Regions from separate parts of the Neorhizobium sp. T7_12 genome, predicted to be linked through region 2. Evidence: predicted binding sites of a transcription regulator. Region 2 holds the regulator's gene; each other region holds the start of a gene.

Region 1 (3,277 bases), on a different contig from region 2:
ACCCTTTCAAAGCAAGATTGAGTGACCCCAGAGCCAAAGCCCTGCGGATAGTGATAGCGATTGATTTTGAAAGGGAAGTTCGTCAGGCGCGGTGCCAATCGCGCGGAAACCAAAGTTCAGCAAGCAAAAGATCGATAAACCGTAAATAGAGGCTATCTGCCCGTGAGTCAACTTTTAGTTTGGACGTCTCGGTGAATTTGCGTCCCGGCACAGCAAAAGGGCTCTCACAGGTGGACCTCAGCCCGCTCGGCTGGGCGCAGAACTGCCGCAGCAACGGACTGCTCTGTGGTTGGCCTGTCCATACTCCTTGCCTGCTGGCGCAGGACCGCCATATAAGGCGCGATGACGTCTGATTCAAAGATATTTGTCGGCCTACGGTCGATCCGCAAAAAACCGGCTCCGCACCACGAACCCAACCATCCGAAATGCCAGTGGGACGGATGCGAAAAGGGTGGCACTCATCGCGCTCCTGTCGGGCGGGATGCCGAAGGGCTTTATCTGCTGTTCTGTCCTGAGCATGTAAAGGAATATGGCAAAGGTTATAACTTTGCGCCAAACCTCTCCGACCCGTTGATCGCGCGCTATCAGAGGGAAGCGGCAAGCGGCAGCCGCCCGACCTGGGGCACCGGTATCAAAAAAGCCTCGGAGATGCCGCTCCCCTCCATGGCCCGCTCCGGTTCCGCAAAGGCGACGAACGCACGCAAAAGCGCTGCACAACGCCAGGCCGCAAACGTGGATCTTCAGCGACGCAAGCTCAAGGTACTGGAAGCCAAGGCTTTCGAGACGCTTGGCCTTTCACCGGATGCAACGCCGGAGGAGATCAGAAGCCGCTACAAGCAAAGGCTCAAGATGCATCATCCGGACGCGAACCATGGAGAGCGCAACTCGGAGGATCAGCTTCAGGCGTCGATCGACGCCCATAAGATCCTCAAGCTCAACGGCTTTTGCTAAATACGCGGCGGCGACCCGCTGGCGGTCTCGATGTCGGCCGCCCGTCCCCTGGCGAAGAGAGCCAGCGTCGCCGCCGATGCCGGATCACCACCAAGGCACGAATGGCGCTAGCACTCCTGGCATAAGAGTGCTAAGGATATCCGATCGGGAACCCGCCATTGGGCTGCGCTCTCGCTAAGGAACCCAAAATGAACAATACCAATTTTCGGCCGTTGCACGACCGTGTCGTCGTGCGCCGTATCGAGGCTGAAGCCAAGACCAAGGGCGGCATCATCATTCCCGACACCGCCAAGGAAAAACCGCAGGAAGGCGAGATCGTCGCCGTCGGCACCGGCACCCGCGACGAGAGCGGCAAGATCGTTCCCCTCGATGTCAAGGCAGGCGATCGCATCCTGTTCGGCAAGTGGTCCGGCACCGAGATCAAGTTCAATGGCGAAGACCTGTTGATCATGAAGGAAGCAGACGTCATGGGCGTCATCGCCTGATCTTCGGCCGCTTCCTTATTTCCTTTTGACGAAGACCATGGGGCCAACGGCCCGGGAGTTTTTCCATGTCTGCCAAACAGATCAAATTCGGCCGTGATGCACGCGAGAAGCTGCTGCGCGGCGTCGATATTCTCGCCGACGCAGTGAAGGTGACGCTCGGTCCGAAGGGCCGCAACGTCGTGATCGACAAATCCTACGGCGCACCGCGGATCACCAAGGACGGCGTTACCGTCGCCAAGGAGATCGAACTTGACGACAAGTTCGAGAACATGGGTGCCCAGATGGTCCGCGAAGTTGCTTCGAAGACCAACGACATCGCCGGCGACGGCACCACGACCGCGACCGTTCTTGCCCAGGCGATCGTTCGCGAAGGCGGCAAGGCCGTTGCAGCCGGCATGAACCCGATGGACCTGAAGCGCGGCATCGACCTCGCCGTTACCGCCGTCGTGAAGGACCTGCTTGCCAAGGCCAAGAAGATCAACACCTCGGAAGAGATTGCCCAGGTCGGCACCATCTCGGCCAATGGCGAGAAGGAAATAGGCCAGTATATCGCCGACGCGATGCAGAAGGTCGGCAACGAAGGCGTGATTACCGTCGAAGAAGCCAAGACCGCCGAAACCGAACTCGAAGTCGTCGAAGGCATGCAGTTCGACCGCGGCTACCTGTCGCCCTACTTCGTCACCAATGCCGAAAAGATGGTGGCTGAGCTGGAAGATGCCTACGTGCTGCTGCACGAAAAGAAGCTCTCCAACCTGCAGGCCATGCTTCCTATCCTGGAAGCCGTCGTCCAGAGCGGCAAGCCGTTGCTGATCATTTCCGAGGACGTCGAAGGCGAAGCCCTTGCGACGCTCGTCGTCAACAAGCTGCGTGGCGGCCTCAAGATCGCTGCCGTCAAGGCTCCGGGCTTCGGCGACCGCCGCAAGGCCATGCTGGAGGATCTTGCGATCCTGACCGGCGGCACCGTGATCTCCGAAGACCTCGGCATCAAGCTCGAGAACGTCACGCTCGAGATGCTCGGCCGCGCCAAGAAGGTCTCGATTACCAAGGAGAACACCACCGTCGTCGATGGTGCAGGCACCAAGGCGGATATTGACGGGCGCATCGCCCAGATCAAGGCTCAGATCGAGGAAACCACTTCCGACTACGACCGTGAGAAGCTGCAGGAACGTCTGGCCAAGCTCGCTGGCGGCGTTGCCGTGATCCGCGTCGGCGGCTCGACGGAAATCGAAGTCAAGGAAAAGAAGGACCGCATCGACGACGCCCTCAATGCAACGCGTGCAGCGGTCGAAGAAGGAATCGTGCCTGGCGGCGGCACGGCCCTGCTTCGCGCCTCGATCGTTCTCGACATCAAGGGCGAGAATGACGATCAGAATGCCGGGATCAGCATCATCCGCAAGGCCTTGCAGTCCCTGGTTCGCCAGATTGCCGAGAATGCCGGTGGCGAAGGCTCGATCGTGGTCGGCAAGATCCTGGAAAGCGATACCGACAACTTCGGTTATAACGCCCAGACCGGCGAATTTGGCGACATGATCACCATGGGCATCGTCGATCCGGTCAAGGTCGTTCGCACGGCCCTGCAGAACGCGGCTTCGGTTGCCGGCCTGCTGGTGACGACGGAAGCCATGATTGCCGACCTGCCCAAGAAGGATGCTGCTGGCGGCATGCCTGACATGGGCGGCATGGGCGGCATGATGTAAACGGGTTCCCATCGGGAACTCGATCACGTCTTCTGCTATGAAGGGCTCCGATCGATCGGGGCCCTTCGTTCGTATAGGCAGAAAAATATCGATGGGCCGCCCTGGTGGCGGCGGACGCGGCCTGGGCCGCAGTATCTGCCAGCC
Region 2 (3,277 bases):
GACGGACAGGCTATACGGCGGCATCGACATCGCCATGAAGGTCCCGTCGCATCAATATCAGGCGACGATCGCATTCTACCGTGACACGATCGGCCTCAAGGAGATCACCGACAAGGCACCCGCCATCGGTTTCGAACTCGGGCCGAACAAGCTCTGGATCGACGAGGCGCCGATGATGAGCCAGGCCGAGATATGGCTGGAATTGTTTACGGGTGATTTCGACGATGCGGCAGCGCATCTTGAAAAATCGGGCGTCGTGCGCTGCGACGCGATCGAGCCGCTGCCGGAAGGCTTCAAAGGCGGCTGGATCACCAGCCCCGCCAATATCATTCACATGGTGCGGGAACCGGAGGCCTGGTAGGCGCTCGGACAAAACAGGCCGGGCGGCGCGAGGCCGCCTGGCAAATCGTAGAGGTCAGGCGTTCTTTTCGCCGGCGGCTTCCGCGGAGACTTCCGCCTTCGGGCCGCCCTTTGCAACACCGACCATGGCAGGCCGCAGCACGCGTTCGCCGATCGTGAAGCCGGCCTGGACGACCTGAACGACGGTATTGTTCGGGACAGCGGGGTTCGGGATCTCGAACATGGCCTGGTGGAAGTTCGGATCGAACTTCTGGCCTTCCGCATCGATCTTCTTCACGCCGTGGCGTTCCAGCGCCGATAGCATGGAGCGCTCGGTCATCTCGACGCCCTCCAGGAGCGTGGTCAGCGAGGCATCTGCCGTGGCGCGCATTTCGGTCGGCACGGCATCCAGCGCCCGGCGCAGGTTGTCCGAAACGGCGAGCATGTCGCGGGCAAAACCGGCCGCCGCATAGGACTTAGCGTCCTTGATTTCGCGTTCGGTGCGGCGGCGCAGGTTGTCCATTTCGGCCGCCAGCCGCAGAAAGCGGTCGCGCAGCTCGTTATTTTCGGCTTTCAGCAATTCCAGCGGATCCGGTTCGGCGGCAGGCGCCTCGGCATTCTTCTGGTTGGCCGCGTCCTCAAGAGCAGATGCAACAGCTTCAACCGTGTTCTCCGCGGCAGTTGCGTCAGGTCCGTTCTTGTTGGTTTCGTCGGTCATGACGGTCTCCGGTTATTCTTGGCTTGGATTTACGGGCTTGGATTTGTGCCCGATATCGAGGTTTAAAGTGAAAAAATCAAGGCTTGGTGGGAAAGTTGGGGCGGCTCGGTCGCGAATTCAGCGCGACAGCCTGGCAAGCAGCTGTGCGGTGTAATCCACCATCGGCACGATGCGCGAATAGTTGAGCCGCGTCGGCCCGATGACCCCGACGGCACCGACGATCCGGTCTTCGCCGTCACGATAGGGCGCCACGATGAGCGAGGAGCCCGACAGGGAGAACAATTTGTTTTCCGAGCCGATGAAGATTCGCACGCCCGGTCCCTTCTCGGCGAGATCGAGGATCTCGATCAGGCTGTCCTTCTTTTCGAGATCGTCGAAAAGCAACCGCAGGCGATCGAGGTCGGCCACATCCGCTAGGCCTTCGAGCAGATTGGCCCGACCGCGGACGATGAGCTGGGTCGGCTTGCCTTCCTCGCTGTCGCCGGACCAGACCGCAAGACCGCGCTCGACCAGTTCCTGCGACAGCGCATGGAGCTCGCCCTGCACCTGATCCTTGAGTGTCTTCAGCTGGCCGCGCAGTTCCGGCAGTGTCTGGCCGCTGAGGTGGGCGTTGAGGAAATTGGCCGCCTCGGTGAGCTGCGACGACGTCACGCCGACCGGAAGTTCGATGACACGGTTTTCCACCTGGTTATGATCGCCGACGAGCACCGCGAGCGCCTTGGTCGGCTCAAGGCGGATGAACTCGACGTGCTTCAGGACCGGGTCGCTCTTGGTGGTAATGACGATCCCGGCGCCGCGCGAGACGCCTGACAACATGCGGCTCGCCTCCGCCATCAGGCTTTCCATCGGCTGATCGCGATCCGCAGGCCGGATCTGCCGGTCGATATTGGCGCGCTCCTCGGCGGAGAGGTCTCCGACCTGCATGAAAGCATCGACGAAAAAGCGAAGCCCGGACTGGGTCGGCAGGCGGCCGGCACTGATATGCGGGGAGTAGATGAGCCCGAGTTCCTCGAGATCGCTCATCACATTGCGCACCGACGCGGGCGACAGCGATATGGGCAGCAGGCGGGAAAGATTCCGGGAGCCGAGCGGTTCGCCGGTCTCCAGATAGCTTTCCACGATGCGGCGGAAAATTTCGCGCGAACGGTCATCGAGCACAGAGCCGCTGTCCCTACCCGTCGATGCCGAAAATCCCATCTAAAACTTCACCGTTCCGTTGTTCTTTCGACAAAATATAGTCATTCGCCGCGCCTTCTCCAAAGGGAAAATCGCCACGGGCATAATCAATCGCCCGCAGAGCGTCTTAGGCCTTTTTCTTTGCAAAAGCTTGGCCGGGGCCGTAGAAGGCGGAAACAGAAATCCAGGGAGTGAAGCATGCGGCCTTCAGGCAGACAGTTGAACCAGATGCGCAAGGTCTCGTTCGAGCGCAATTTCTCCAAACATGCCGAAGGTTCCTGCCTCGTCAAGTTCGGCGACACGCATGTGCTGTGCACTGCGAGTCTCGAAGAAAAGACGCCACCGTGGCTGCGCAACAGCGGCAAGGGCTGGGTCACCGCCGAATACGGCATGCTGCCGCGCGCCACAGGCGACCGCATGAAGCGCGAAGCCGCTGCCGGAAAGCAGGGCGGCCGCACCCAGGAAATCCAGCGCCTGATCGGCCGCTCCTTGCGCGCCGTCATAGATCTTGAAGCACTCGGCGAAAAGCAGATCACCATTGACTGCGACGTCATCCAGGCGGATGGCGGCACGCGTACGGCGTCGATCACCGGTGGCTGGATTGCGCTCTACGACTGCCTGAAGTGGATGGAAGCCCGCTCGATGACCAAGGTCGAGAAGGTATTGAAGGATCACGTCGCGGCGATCTCCTGCGGCATCTTTGCCGGCCAGCCGGTTATCGACCTCGATTATATCGAGGATTCGGCTGCGGAAACGGATGCGAATTTCGTGATGACCGGCACCGGCGGCATTGTCGAGGTGCAGGGCACGGCCGAGGGCAAGCCTTTCAGCCAGGAGGAATTCCTGAAGCTTTTGGCACTGGCCCAGGACGGCACGCAGGAACTGGTGGCGATGCAGAAGCAGGCGATTGCCTGACACTCGCTGAAAGAGGTGCTGTTTGATCGAAGGCATTCTCGAAACTGCACTTTATGCTGACGATCTCGATGCCGCCGAGACCTTCTACGGCGGCATTCTCGGGCTTGAAAAGGTTCTGCGTGCCGGCAA
Region 3 (3,277 bases), on a different contig from region 2:
GGAAGAGGCCCGTCGGCGCGGGGAAGGCCGCGAGGATCACCGCATCCCGATGCGGCCGGATCACGGGCAGGAAATCCTCGACGACCTGGCCCGCGGTGCGCAGCCGGGCTATCCCGCCATCGGGCGGCTGAAGGGGCTGGCGGAGCTTCGCGGCATCGAGCGAACTCTCACGCATCCGCGTTATGGCCTGAGGGCATGATCATGAACTGGCTGCCCGGCCAACAGTCGTCACATAGTCGCTGAGAACATGGCCGTTCAAACAGCCGGCGGAGGTTCAACCGCACCGGAAGGAATGATGCCGGCGAGCGCCTGATGAACCGTGACCTCCGAAAGAAGGTCCCCCGCTGCGTCGCAGACACGGATACTGCGAAGACCGAACTGCCCACCGCCGCGAAGGCAGTCTGCGGCGAGATCGCGGATGCCTCGGGTCGCCTCCGTGGTCGCAGCTTGAAGATCGGGAAGGTCCGAGCCGTCAGGATCATCGATCACGAGCGCAGACAAATAATTCAGGTGAAGGAAGAATTTCGGCATTCGAGTGCTCCAGGGTCGCGACTAGCTCCTCCCGCCAAAGCACATCGTTTGATAAGGATATGAATATATCTAGTATTTTAGAATTGTCTACGGGACTAAATACCCTCCGCACAGGACAAATACCTGCAGTTGGCGGACTTGGAGCGACGGATTGTCCGCTGGCGCACCAAACCACCGCGGTATTTGGAAGCTTGTATACTGCCGATATCGTCTGCTGAATTCTCAGGGCGCAGACGGCTGAGAGTGGCTACTCTTGCCCCAACACCGGCCAAGAGAACCATGACGGCAATTTCCCAAACATCCATGCGCAACAAGCTCCTCGCATCACTGCCAAGCGCCGACTTCGAGCAAGTCGAACGTCATTTGGAGCATATCGATCTGCCGCGCCGCACCCCATTGGGCATGCGCCATGAACAGATCGAACATGTCTATTTTCCGACAGACGGCATCGCGTCGATGGTTGCCGTTTCACCGGAAGGACAAAGGGCCGAAGCGGGCATATTCGGCAACGAAGGGTTCTTCCCGACGTCCGCGGCCATGGGAAGCAACGTCAATATCTTCGACTGCAACATGCAGGTGGCAGGTGAGGCTTACCGGATGACGCTTCCACAGTTCGTCAGCCTCCAACAGGAAAACAGGAACTTTGCAAAGCTCCTGTTGCGCGCCGTCGAAGCGTTCACGGCTCAGGTGGCCTATACCGCATTGTCCAACGCTGTCCATGGCGTAGATGAGCGACTGGCCCGCTGGTTGCTGATGTGCCACGACCGCTTGATGGGAAATGAAATCCCCCTTACCCACGATTTCATTTCGGTGATGCTGGCCGTGCGGCGCCCGAGCGTGACCAGTTCCTTGCACATCCTCGAGGGCAATTTGTTCATCCGCTCGCAGCGAGGGATGATCACCATCCGGGACAGGCCTGCAATGGAGGAGTTCGCCCACGACGCCTACGGTCCGCCCGAGGAGGACTACCGACGGCTGATGTCAGGGCTTTTCCAGGCCTTTTAAAGCAAAAGGGAAAAGGTCAAGTCTCAGTGCAGTTTGAACTCGCCTTCGACGCGACGCCACTCATTGGGCCCGATCAGGCGCTGGTGGGTATAACGAACGGAATGCAGCGGTCCGTCGAGATTGGCCTGCCAGAAATCCAGAAATTTCTGCATCTCGGGAAACCCCGGGGCCAGATCGTAATCCTGCCAGACATAGGTTTGCAGGACGGATTCGAAATCTGGAATGTGGTAGAGAATATGCGCCGTCGTAAGACCATAGCCGTTCAGCTGCCGCTCGAGATCCGATGAAAATTGCATGCTTCATCTCCGTTTAATGACAGTTCGAAACTTGGCCTGATTTTTTACAGACCTTCAACCGAATTCCAAACGCCGGGCTCTGATTTCTGTTCCTTATCAGCATGTTAGCAGCCGCTTCGACGAAGTGCTGATTTTTCGTCTTCGCCCTCTTGAAATTGAAAAATCGGAAAACCAGATCATTTCGCGCAAAATGCTCGTGAGAGGTTTTGCACCCGCCCGGACTGGTCATCCGGTCCGGGCGGGGGAACAACGTCATCATTGTTTGTCCATTGGAGGAAAACATGTCGTTCCGACCGCTTCATGATCGCATTCTCGTCCGCCGGGTCGAATCGGAAGAAAAGACCAAGGGTGGCATCATCATTCCCGACACTGCTAAGGAAAAGCCGCAGGAAGGCGAGGTCATCGCCGTCGGCCCTGGCGCCCGCAACGACGCCGGACAGGTCCAGGCACTCGACGTGAAGACTGGCGACCGCATCCTGTTCGGCAAGTGGTCCGGCACCGAGATCAAGATCAACGGCGAAGACCTGCTGATCATGAAGGAAAGCGACGTCATGGGCATCATCGAGGCCCGGGCCGAGCAGAAGAAGGCCGCCTGAGAACACCATCCATCAGTCAAGCAAGCTGCCTAATCGAGGAGTGAAAAATGGCTGCGAAAGAAGTCAAGTTCAACACCGATGCCCGTGAACGCATGTTGCGTGGGGTCGACATCCTGGCCAATGCCGTGAAGGTGACGCTCGGTCCGAAGGGCCGCAACGTCGTGATCGACAAGTCCTTCGGGGCACCCCGCATCACCAAGGACGGCGTATCGGTCGCCAAGGAAATCGAACTGGACGACAAGTTCGAAAACATGGGTGCGCAGATGCTGCGGGAAGTGGCATCGAAGACCAACGACCTGGCCGGCGACGGCACGACGACTGCGACCGTGCTTGCCCAGGCGATCGTCAGGGAGGGCGCAAAGGCCGTCGCTTCCGGCATGAACCCGATGGACCTGAAGCGCGGCATCGACCTTGCCGTCGATGCGGTCGTCAAGGAACTGAAGGCCAACGCCCGCAAGATCTCGAACAATTCCGAAATCGCCCAGGTGGGTACCATCTCGGCCAATGGCGATGCCGAAATCGGCCGGTATCTGGCTGAAGCCATGGAAAAAGTCGGCAACGAGGGCGTCATCACGGTTGAAGAAGCCAAGACCGCCGAAACCGAACTCGAAGTCGTCGAAGGCATGCAGTTCGATCGCGGTTATCTCAGCCCCTACTTCGTCACCAACCAGGACAAGATGCGGGTGGAACTCGAGGATCCCTATATCCTGATCCACGAAAAGAAGCTCTCCAACCTGCAATCCATGCTGCCGGTGCTCGAAGCCGTGGTTCAGTCCGGCAAGCCGCTGCTGATCATCGCTGAAGACGTCGAAGGCGAAGCGCTTGCGACGCTCGTCGTCAACAAGCTGC

The links. Region 2 encodes HrcA, which represses chaperone genes, less so after heat shock. Its sites were predicted from a motif close to GTTAGCACTCNCNNNNNGNGAGTGCTAAC; they were not measured.
Region 1: a site for HrcA is predicted at 1,058-1,086, ahead of groES (co-chaperone GroES). Genes of this name have one in related genera too.
Region 3: a site for HrcA is predicted at 1,936-1,964, ahead of groES (co-chaperone GroES). Genes of this name have one in related genera too.

Annotation. Positions count from the first base shown of each region.
Region 1 is NZ_PVBK01000006.1:282,539-285,815, reverse strand. Features, by position in the region: gene C5J26_RS16505 (J domain-containing protein) at 343-951, shown strand; gene groES (co-chaperone GroES) at 1,140-1,436, shown strand; gene groL (chaperonin GroEL) at 1,502-3,133, shown strand.
Region 2 is NZ_PVBK01000015.1:103,718-106,994, forward strand. Features, by position in the region: gene C5J26_RS24915 (VOC family protein) at 1-361, shown strand, start outside; gene grpE (nucleotide exchange factor GrpE) at 416-1,057, opposite strand; gene hrcA (heat-inducible transcriptional repressor HrcA) at 1,175-2,254, opposite strand; gene rph (ribonuclease PH) at 2,432-3,148, shown strand; gene C5J26_RS24935 (VOC family protein) at 3,171-3,277, shown strand, end outside.
Region 3 is NZ_PVBK01000003.1:494,210-497,486, reverse strand. Features, by position in the region: gene uxuA (mannonate dehydratase) at 1-199, shown strand, start outside; gene C5J26_RS11305 (hypothetical protein) at 256-531, opposite strand; gene C5J26_RS11300 (Crp/Fnr family transcriptional regulator) at 811-1,536, shown strand; gene C5J26_RS11295 (usg protein) at 1,560-1,832, opposite strand; gene groES (co-chaperone GroES) at 2,114-2,428, shown strand; gene groL (chaperonin GroEL) at 2,476-3,277, shown strand, end outside.